One region of the Bradyrhizobium sp. P3_C3 genome, then DNA from elsewhere that is predicted to be linked to it. Evidence: riboswitches for the same ligand, from Rfam matches in the RefSeq annotation. Region 1 holds a riboswitch; the other holds the start of a gene.
What was found. Region 1 has a riboswitch for glycine ahead of AC1DW2_RS01975 (D-amino acid dehydrogenase). Riboswitches for the same ligand answer to the same signal wherever they lie in the genome.
Positions count from the first base shown of each region.

Region 2: it holds a riboswitch for glycine, as region 1 does, so the genes downstream of both, gcvT (glycine cleavage system aminomethyltransferase GcvT) here and AC1DW2_RS01975 (D-amino acid dehydrogenase) in region 1, are expected to answer to the same signal.

Region 1 covers NZ_JBFUGY010000001.1:355,384-359,591, forward strand. Annotated here, with positions in the region: gene AC1DW2_RS01965 (ABC transporter substrate-binding protein) at 1-818, opposite strand, end outside; gene AC1DW2_RS01970 (M20/M25/M40 family metallo-hydrolase) at 1,086-2,216, shown strand; glycine riboswitch at 2,312-2,415, shown strand; glycine riboswitch at 2,419-2,533, shown strand; gene AC1DW2_RS01975 (D-amino acid dehydrogenase) at 2,601-3,902, shown strand; gene AC1DW2_RS01980 (ABC transporter permease) at 4,084-4,208, shown strand, end outside.
Region 2 covers NZ_JBFUGY010000020.1:91,465-95,672, reverse strand. Annotated here, with positions in the region: gene alaS (alanine--tRNA ligase) at 1-1,965, opposite strand, end outside; glycine riboswitch at 2,199-2,287, shown strand; gene gcvT (glycine cleavage system aminomethyltransferase GcvT) at 2,450-3,598, shown strand; gene gcvH (glycine cleavage system protein GcvH) at 3,609-3,977, shown strand; gene gcvP (aminomethyl-transferring glycine dehydrogenase) at 4,158-4,208, shown strand, end outside.

The DNA of each region.
Region 1 (4,208 bases):
AGGACGGGCAGCAGATCCCACGGCGGCACTTCCATGAAGTCGATGTCGCCCGATTGCAGCGCGTTCACTGCGGTCTGCGCATCCGGCATGGTGATCCATTCGACGCGATCGACCTTGACCACCTTGCCTCCGGCAGTCCAGCTCGACGCCTCCTTGCGCGGCACGTAGTCGGTGTTCTTGACGTACACCGCCTTCACGCCGGGCTGGAATTCGCCCTGCACGAACTTGAACGGGCCGGAGCCGATCTGCTCGGGGATCTGCTTGTCCGGCGGCGTTTCGGCGAGACGCTTCGGCATCATGAAGGCGACGCGCGAGGACGGCTTGCCGATGGATTCGAGCACGAGGCCGTAGGGCTCCTTCAGCTTCAGCGTGATCGTCTTGGGGTCGGTCGCCTCGATGCTCGCAGTAAACTGCATCATCTGCTGGCCCATGCCGTCGACCGCGGCCCAGCGCTTCAGCGAAGCGGCGCAGTCTTCCGCCGTCACCGGCGTACCGTCGTGCCACTTCAGGCCGTCGCGCAGCGTGAAGGTGTAGGTGAGCTTGTCGTCGGAGATCTTCCAGTCCGCCATCTGCGGCTGGATCTTGAAGTTCGAGTCCGTCGCGATCAGCGTGTCGTAGACCATGTAGCCATGGTCACGCGTGATGTAGGCGGTGGTGAAAATCGGATCGATGATGCGCAGATCCGAATGCATCACCGCAGTGATGGTCTTGCTGGCGGCGGCAAGTACCGGCGAGGCCATCGCCGTCGAAAGCGCAACGACCGATAGCGCAAGTGTGGAGGCGAACGCGCGACGCCCCCGGCGCATCAAGCTCAACATAAAAGTTTCTCCTGACGTGAAACTGTTCAAAGGCAGGTTATTGGTTGAGCATTCGGTTCGTTCTTTAGGCGAACTAACCTCATGCGATGCCTTTGTCTTTCGAGACTTGCAGACAGTGTTGAGCGCGTCAATCCGGTTTCGCTGCAGCCCCAAGCGGCGCGCCCACGGGCTCCACAAAGATCGGTTTGGCTCTACAACGCTTTCCGCCAGTCCCGTCCGCGCCAATGCAATGCGCGTTCCATCTTTCGAAGCTTGAGAGACATTAAGATGAATCCAGCCAATCTTCCCTTCGATTCCGAGGCGATGCTCGAGGGCCTGCGCACCTGGGTGGAATGCGAGAGCCCGACCTGGGACGCGGGTGCCGTCAACCGCATGCTCGATATCGCAGCGCGGGATATGGCGATCATGGGTGCGACGATCGAACGCATCGGCGGCCGACAGGGCTTCGGCGGCGTGATCCGCGCGCGCTTCCCGCATCCGAAGCAGGGCGAGCCGGGCATCCTGATCGCCGGCCACATGGATACCGTCCACCCGGTCGGCACCATCGAGAAGCTGAAATGGCGGCGTGAGGGCAACAAGTGCTACGGCCCCGGCATCTACGACATGAAGGGCGGCAACTATCTCTCGCTGGAAGCGATCCGGCAGCTGGCACGTGCTTCCTTCACCACGCCGTTGCCGATCACGGTGCTGTTTACGCCCGACGAGGAAGTCGGCACGCCCTCGACGCGCGACATCATCGAGGCGGAGGCCGCGCGCAACAAATATGTGCTGGTGCCCGAACCGGGCCGCGCCGACAACGGTGTCACCACCGGACGTTACGCCATCGCGCGTTTCAATCTGGAAGCGACGGGCCGGCCGAGCCATGCCGGCGCGACATTGTCGGCCGGACGCTCGGCGATCCGCGAGATGGCGCGGCAGATCCTCGCCATCGACGCGATGACGACGGAGGACTGCACCTTCTCGGTCGGCGTCGTGCACGGCGGACAATGGGTCAATTGCGTTGCCACGACCGCCACCGGCGAGGCGCTGTCCATGGCCAAGCGCCAGGCCGATCTCGACCGCGGCGTCGAGCGGATGCTGGCGTTGTCGGGCACGTCCAATGATGTCACGTTCAAGGTGACGCGCGGCGTCACGCGCCCCGTATGGGAGCCCGATGCCGGCACCATGGCGCTGTATGAAAAGGCGCGCGGCATCGCCAAATCGCTCGGCACTGAGCTGCCGCATGCGAGCTCCGGCGGCGGCTCCGACGGCAACTTTACCGGCGCGATGGGCATCCCGACGCTCGACGGCCTCGGCGTGCGTGGCGGCAACGGCCACACGCTGGAAGAATTCATCGAGGTCGAGAGCCTGGTTGAACGCGGGCGCCTTATGGCGGGCCTGCTGGCGACCCTGGAGTAAATTGAATCAACTTCGCACTGCACAATGCGTTGGCAGTCGCGGTTTAAATTTAGCCTTGTCTAAAAATGAGGCGCATCGTACTGCTCGATTGTCCACGCGACGATGCGGGAGAGATCGCAACGAGAGTTCAGGCTTTCGTTGCGGCGCCGACGGAGCAACCGCCCCGGAAACTCTCAGGCAAAAGGACCGTATCGTCAGGACGATCTGGAGAGAGGCGGCACGGCCAATGTGGTCGTGACGTCCACCGAAGGGGATAGTCCGGAGCTGACCTCGCCGAGGTCCGCGCCGGATCAAGCTCTCAGGTAACCGTGACAGATGGGGCGCCGCCAACGGCCTTTGGCCGGCGGTTAGCCGACTCTAACTCACGGGAGCCCCGAACCTGCCATGACCCATATCGCCATCATCGGCGCCGGCATCACCGGCGTAACGACCGCCTATGCCCTGCTCGAACGCGGATACAAGGTGACGGTGCTCGACAAGCACCGCTACGCCGCGATGGAGACGTCCTTCGCCAACGGCGGACAGCTCTCCGCCAGCAATGCCGAAGTGTGGAACAGCACCGCCACGATCCTGAAAGGCCTGCGCTGGATGTTCCGGCGCGATGCGCCGCTGCTGATGAACCCGCGGCCGAACTGGCACAAATATTCGTGGATGAGCGAGTTCGTCGCCAATATCGGCAACTACCGCGCCAACACGGTTCAGACCACGCGGCTCGCGATCGAAGCCCGCAAGCATCTGTTCGAGATCGCGGAGCGCGAAGGCATCGACTTCGATCTCGAACGCCGCGGCATCCTGCACATCTATCACGACAAGAGGGGTTTTGAATCCGGCCTGCAGGTCAATGCGCTGCTGAAGGAAGGCGGGCTCGATCGCCGCCCGGTGACGCCGGAGGAGATCCGCGCCATCGAGCCGACGCTGCGCAAGGACTATTTTGGCGGCTTCTACACGCCGTCGGATGCGACCGGCGATATCCACAAGTTCACGCGCGGACTTGCGGAAGCCTGCAAGCGGCGCGGCGCGACCTTTATCCACGAAGCCAACATCGATTCCATTGCCCAGGCAGGTGGCGGCTTTGTCATCGGCTGGGCTGATCTTTCGGCCAGTGATGCTGTCGCATCCGCGCGCGGCATGCTGAAGGCGGATGGCGTCGTGGTCTGCGCCGGTGTGGCCAGCCGCCACTTCGCCGCCCTCCTCGACGAGCGCGTCAACGTCTATCCGGTGAAGGGCTATTCGATCACCGTTCAGCTCGACACTGCCGCAAGCCGCAATGCGACGCCGACCGTGAGCCTGCTCGACGAAGCCGCCAAGATCGTCACCAGCCGGCTCGGCGCCGATCGTTTCCGCGTCGCAGGCACCGCCGAATTCAACGACTTCAACCGCGACATCCGCGCCGACCGCGTGCAGCCGCTGGTCGACTGGGTGCGCAGCAACTTCCCCGGCGTCGAAACGTCCAAGGTCGTGCCTTGGGCCGGGCTGCGGCCGATGATGCCGAACATGATGCCCGTGGTGCGCGCAGGACGGATGCCGGGCGTGTTCTTCAACACCGGTCACGGCCATCTCGGCTGGACCTTGTCGGCGGCGACCGCGCAGATGATTGCCGGGACCATCGACGGCTGGCGCGGGCTCAACGCACCGCCGACCGCACCCTCACTCAGGGTTGAGCGCGAGTTCCGCCATGCATCCTGAGTGGCCGATATCGGAGGCTCGGCGGCCTCTTGCGACCGCCCTGCCCTTGGCACACAATTTGCCCCGAAAGGTCGGCTTCTCCGGCCGGCTTTCCAGCCCGAGTGACAGGCGTGCATGATAGACAGAACCGATTCCACAGGGGCCTCTCGGCCCCACAAGTTCCGCAGCCGGAGATAGGTGCATGCTAGGTTATCTCATTCGCCGCGTTCTGGCCGCGGTGCCCGTGATGGGCGTCGTCGCGCTGTTCGTCTTCCTGCTGCTGCGGCTGACGCCGGGCGATCCCGCCGCCATTCTCGCCGGCGATAA
Region 2 (4,208 bases), on a different contig from region 1:
GCGGACCTCGTCGCCATACTTTTCGCCGAACAGCGCGCGCGCGCCGGCCTCGCGCGCTTCATCGACTCCCATCACGCGTGTCGTGACTTCGTCGTTCTCCAGCACCACGTCGTTGGCGATGTCCTCGACGCGGGCAAGCTCTTCCGCCGTGATCGGCTTCGGATGCACGAAGTCGAAACGCAAACGATCCGGCGCGACCATCGAGCCGCGCTGGGCGATGTGGTCGCCGAGCACCTGGCGCAGCGCCTCGTGGATGAGATGCGTTGCCGAATGGTGCGCGCGGATCGAGGAACGCCTGCCGTGATCGACCTCGAGCTGCAGCGCGGTGCCGAGCTTCAGCTCGCCGCTCTCCACGGTGCCGACGTGAACGAAGAGATCGCCGAGCTTCTTCTGCGTGTCGGTGACGCGGAACTTGATGCCGCCCTCGCCGCTGAGCACGCCGGTGTCGCCGACCTGACCGCCTGATTCCGCGTAGAACGGCGTCTGGTTGAGCACGATCGCGCCGGTCTCGCCGGCCTTGAGGCTCGCGGTTTCCTGGCCGTCCTTCACCAGCGCGGAGACCACGCCTTCGGCACTCTCGGTCTCATAGCCGAGGAATTCGGTGGCCCCGAGCTTCTCGCGCAGCGGGAACCAGATCGCTTCGGAAGCCGCCTCGCCCGAACCCTTCCAGGACTCGCGCGCCTTGGCCTTCTGGCGCTCCATCGCGTCGGTGAAGGAGGCCTGGTCGACGCCGATGCCGCGCGATTTCAGTGCGTCCTGGGTCAGGTCGAGCGGGAAACCGTAGGTGTCGTACAGCGTGAAGGCGACGTCGCCGTCAAACATGTCGCCCTTCTTCAGGGACGCGCTCTTCTCGTCGAGGATGGCAAGGCCGCGCACCAGCGTCTTGCGGAAGCGGGTCTCTTCCAGCCGCAGCGTTTCCTCGATCAGATTCTCCGCGCGCATCAGGTCGGGATAGGCCTGGCCCATCTCGCGGACCAGCGCCCAGACCAGGCGATGCATCAGCGGCTCTTTGGCACCCAGCAGCTGCGCATGGCGCATCGCGCGGCGCATGATCCGGCGCAGCACATAGCCGCGGCCCTCGTTGGAGGGCAGCACGCCATCCGCGACCAGGAAGGCCGAGGAACGCAAATGGTCGGCAATGACGCGGAACGAGGCCACGGTCTGCTCGTTCGGCCCGGCGCCGAGCGCCGACGACGTCGCATCGATCAGATGGCGGAACAGATCGGTCTCGAACACGCTGTCGACGCCCTGCATGATGCTGGCCATGCGCTCCAGCCCCATGCCGGTGTCGATCGAGGGACGCGGCAGATCCACGCGCTCCTCCTTCGTCACCTGCTCGTATTGCATGAACACGAGATTCCAGAATTCGAGGAAGCGATCGCCATCCTCTTCCGGCGAGCCCGGAGGTCCGCCCCAGATGTGGTCGCCGCGGTCGATGAAGATCTCCGAGCACGGGCCGCACGGCCCGGTGTCGCCCATCGCCCAGAAATTGTCCGAGGTCGGGATGCGGATGATGCGGTCGTCGGAGAAGCCCGCGATCTTCTTCCACAGCCCGGCCGCCTCGTCGTCGGTGTGGTAGACGGTGACGAGCAGCTTGTCCTTCTTGAGCCCGAACTCCCGCGTGATCAGGGTCCAGGCCAGCTCGATCGCGCGCTCCTTGAAATAGTCGCCGAACGAGAAATTGCCGAGCATCTCGAAGAAGGTGAGATGGCGCGCGGTGTAGCCGACATTGTCGAGGTCGTTGTGCTTGCCGCCGGCGCGCACGCATTTCTGCGACGTGGTGGCGCGCTGATAGGGCCGCTTCTCGACGCCGGTGAAGACGTTCTTGAACTGCACCATGCCGGCATTGGTGAACATCAGCGTGGGATCGTTGCGCGGCACCAATGGCGAGGACGACACGATCTCGTGGCCGTTCTCGGCAAAGAAGTTCAGAAAGGTCGACCTGATCTCGTTGACGCCGCTCATGTTCATCCAATCGGGTGTGCTTGGACCCGCGATACGCCATCCAAACCGGGCATTTGGGCTGATATCTGCGGGTCAAAGCGCTTTTAGACAAGGCCAGCTGCGCTGTCCAGAAACTGTGCAAGGAGATCAGTGAGTTGCCGCAGGCGCGCAATCCCGTTTGCAATCCCGTTGAAAGCCGCCAGGTGCGCGTTGACAGGCTTGGCCGGCCTGTGGTCTGTACCCATCTGTATCGTACGGCCACGTCGGGAGAGACCGGCTTTGGTGCCGGCGCCGAAGGAGCAACCGCCCCGGAAACTCTCAGGCAAAAGGACCGCGTGGCTTTGACGACATCTGGAAAGAGGCGCCGACGGGCAAATACCTTTTCATAAGGGTTGGCCCGGACTGCGTCCGCCGACGGGATAATACTCTCAGGCACAGCGACAGATGGGGCTTCGACTGGTGTCCATCGGGGAATCGTCCCCGGGGAACCGCCGAGGGCCCCGTAATGCTTGCGCGCCACGACCAAGATTCCCTCAAACGTACGCCCCTTCACGGGCTTCATGTCTCCCTCGGCGGCAAGATGGTGCCGTTCGCGGGCTATGACATGCCCGTTCAGTACCCCGCGGGCGTCCTGAAAGAGCACCTCCATACCCGTTCCTCCGCCGGCCTGTTCGACGTCTCCCATATGGGCCAGCTCGCGCTCCGGCCGAAGTCGGGCAAGGTCGAGGACGCCGCCCGCGCGCTGGAACGGCTGGTGCCGCAGGATATCGTGGCGATCGCCCCGGGACGGCAGCGCTATGCCCAGTTCACCAATCCGGACGGCGGCATTCTCGACGATCTGATGGTCGCCAATTTCGGCGATCACCTGTTCCTGGTCGTCAACGCCGCCTGCAAGGAAGCGGACGAGGCGCATCTGCGCGCGCATCTCTCGGACGACTGCATCATCGATTCGCTTCAAGACCGCGCCCTGATCGCGCTGCAGGGCCCGAAGGCGGAAGCGGTGCTGGCGAAATTGTGTGCAGAGGCGCCCGCCATGAAGTTCATGGATGCCGGCCCGCACAAGGTCGCCGGCCTCGACTGCTTCGTCTCGCGCTCCGGCTACACCGGCGAGGACGGGTTCGAGATTTCGGTCCCCGCGGCCGATGCCGAGCGCCTCGCCAAAACGCTGCTGGACAATCCCGATGTGATGCCGATCGGCTTAGGGGCCCGCGACAGCCTGCGGCTGGAAGCCGGGCTCTGCCTCTACGGCCACGACATCGACACCGCCACCACGCCGGTCGAGGCCGCGCTGGAATGGTCGGTGCAGAAGAGTCGCCGCAGCGGCGGCGCGCGCACCGGCGGCTTTCCCGGCACTGATGCGATCCTCGCTCATTTCGATAACGGCGCAAGCCGCCGCCGCGTCGGCCTGCGTACGGAAGGCCGCGCGCCGGTGCGCGAGGGCGCGCTGCTGTTTGCGGATGACGCCGGCGGCGAGCCGATCGGAAAGGTCACCTCGGGCGGCTTCGGCCCGAGCCTGAATGCGCCGGTCGCGATGGGCTACGTGCCCACGGCATCGAGCGCGCTCGATACAAAACTGTTCGCCGAGGTGCGCGGCCAGCGGCTGCCGCTCACGGTCGCCGCCATGCCTTTCGTGAAAAACACCTACAAACGCTGAGGACAAGACAATGACCACGACGCTGTACACCTCCGACCACGAATGGCTGGCCATCGACGGCGACGTCGCCACCGTCGGCATCACCGACTACGCGCAGTCCCAGCTCGGCGACGTCGTGTTCGTCGAGCTGCCCAAAGCCGGCCGTGCGCTGAAGAAGGCCGAAGCCGCCGCCGTCGTGGAGTCGGTGAAGGCCGCCTCCGACGTCTACGCGCCTGTTACGGGCGAAGTGCTCGAGACCAACGACGCGCTCGCCGCCGAGCCGGCGCTGGTGAACTCGGACGCGCAAGGCAAGGCGTGGTTCTTCAAGATCAGAATTGCCGACAAGAGCGAGCTCGGCGGCCTCATGGATGAGGCCGCCTACAAGGCACATACGGCGTGAGATGAAGCGAACTCTGACCTCATATTCGGTGTCATCACCCGCCTTGTGCGCACTGCGCACTGGGGCGGGTGATCCAGTACGCCGCGGCTTCTCGGCTCAAGCCGTGACGCCTGCGTTTACTGGATGCCCCGCCTTCGCGGGGCATGACGGCGACAGCGAAATCTAAAGCGAGGACCCATGATGACCGCGCACCGCAAATCCAATGGCGACACCGCCGCCACCTTCGTTCGC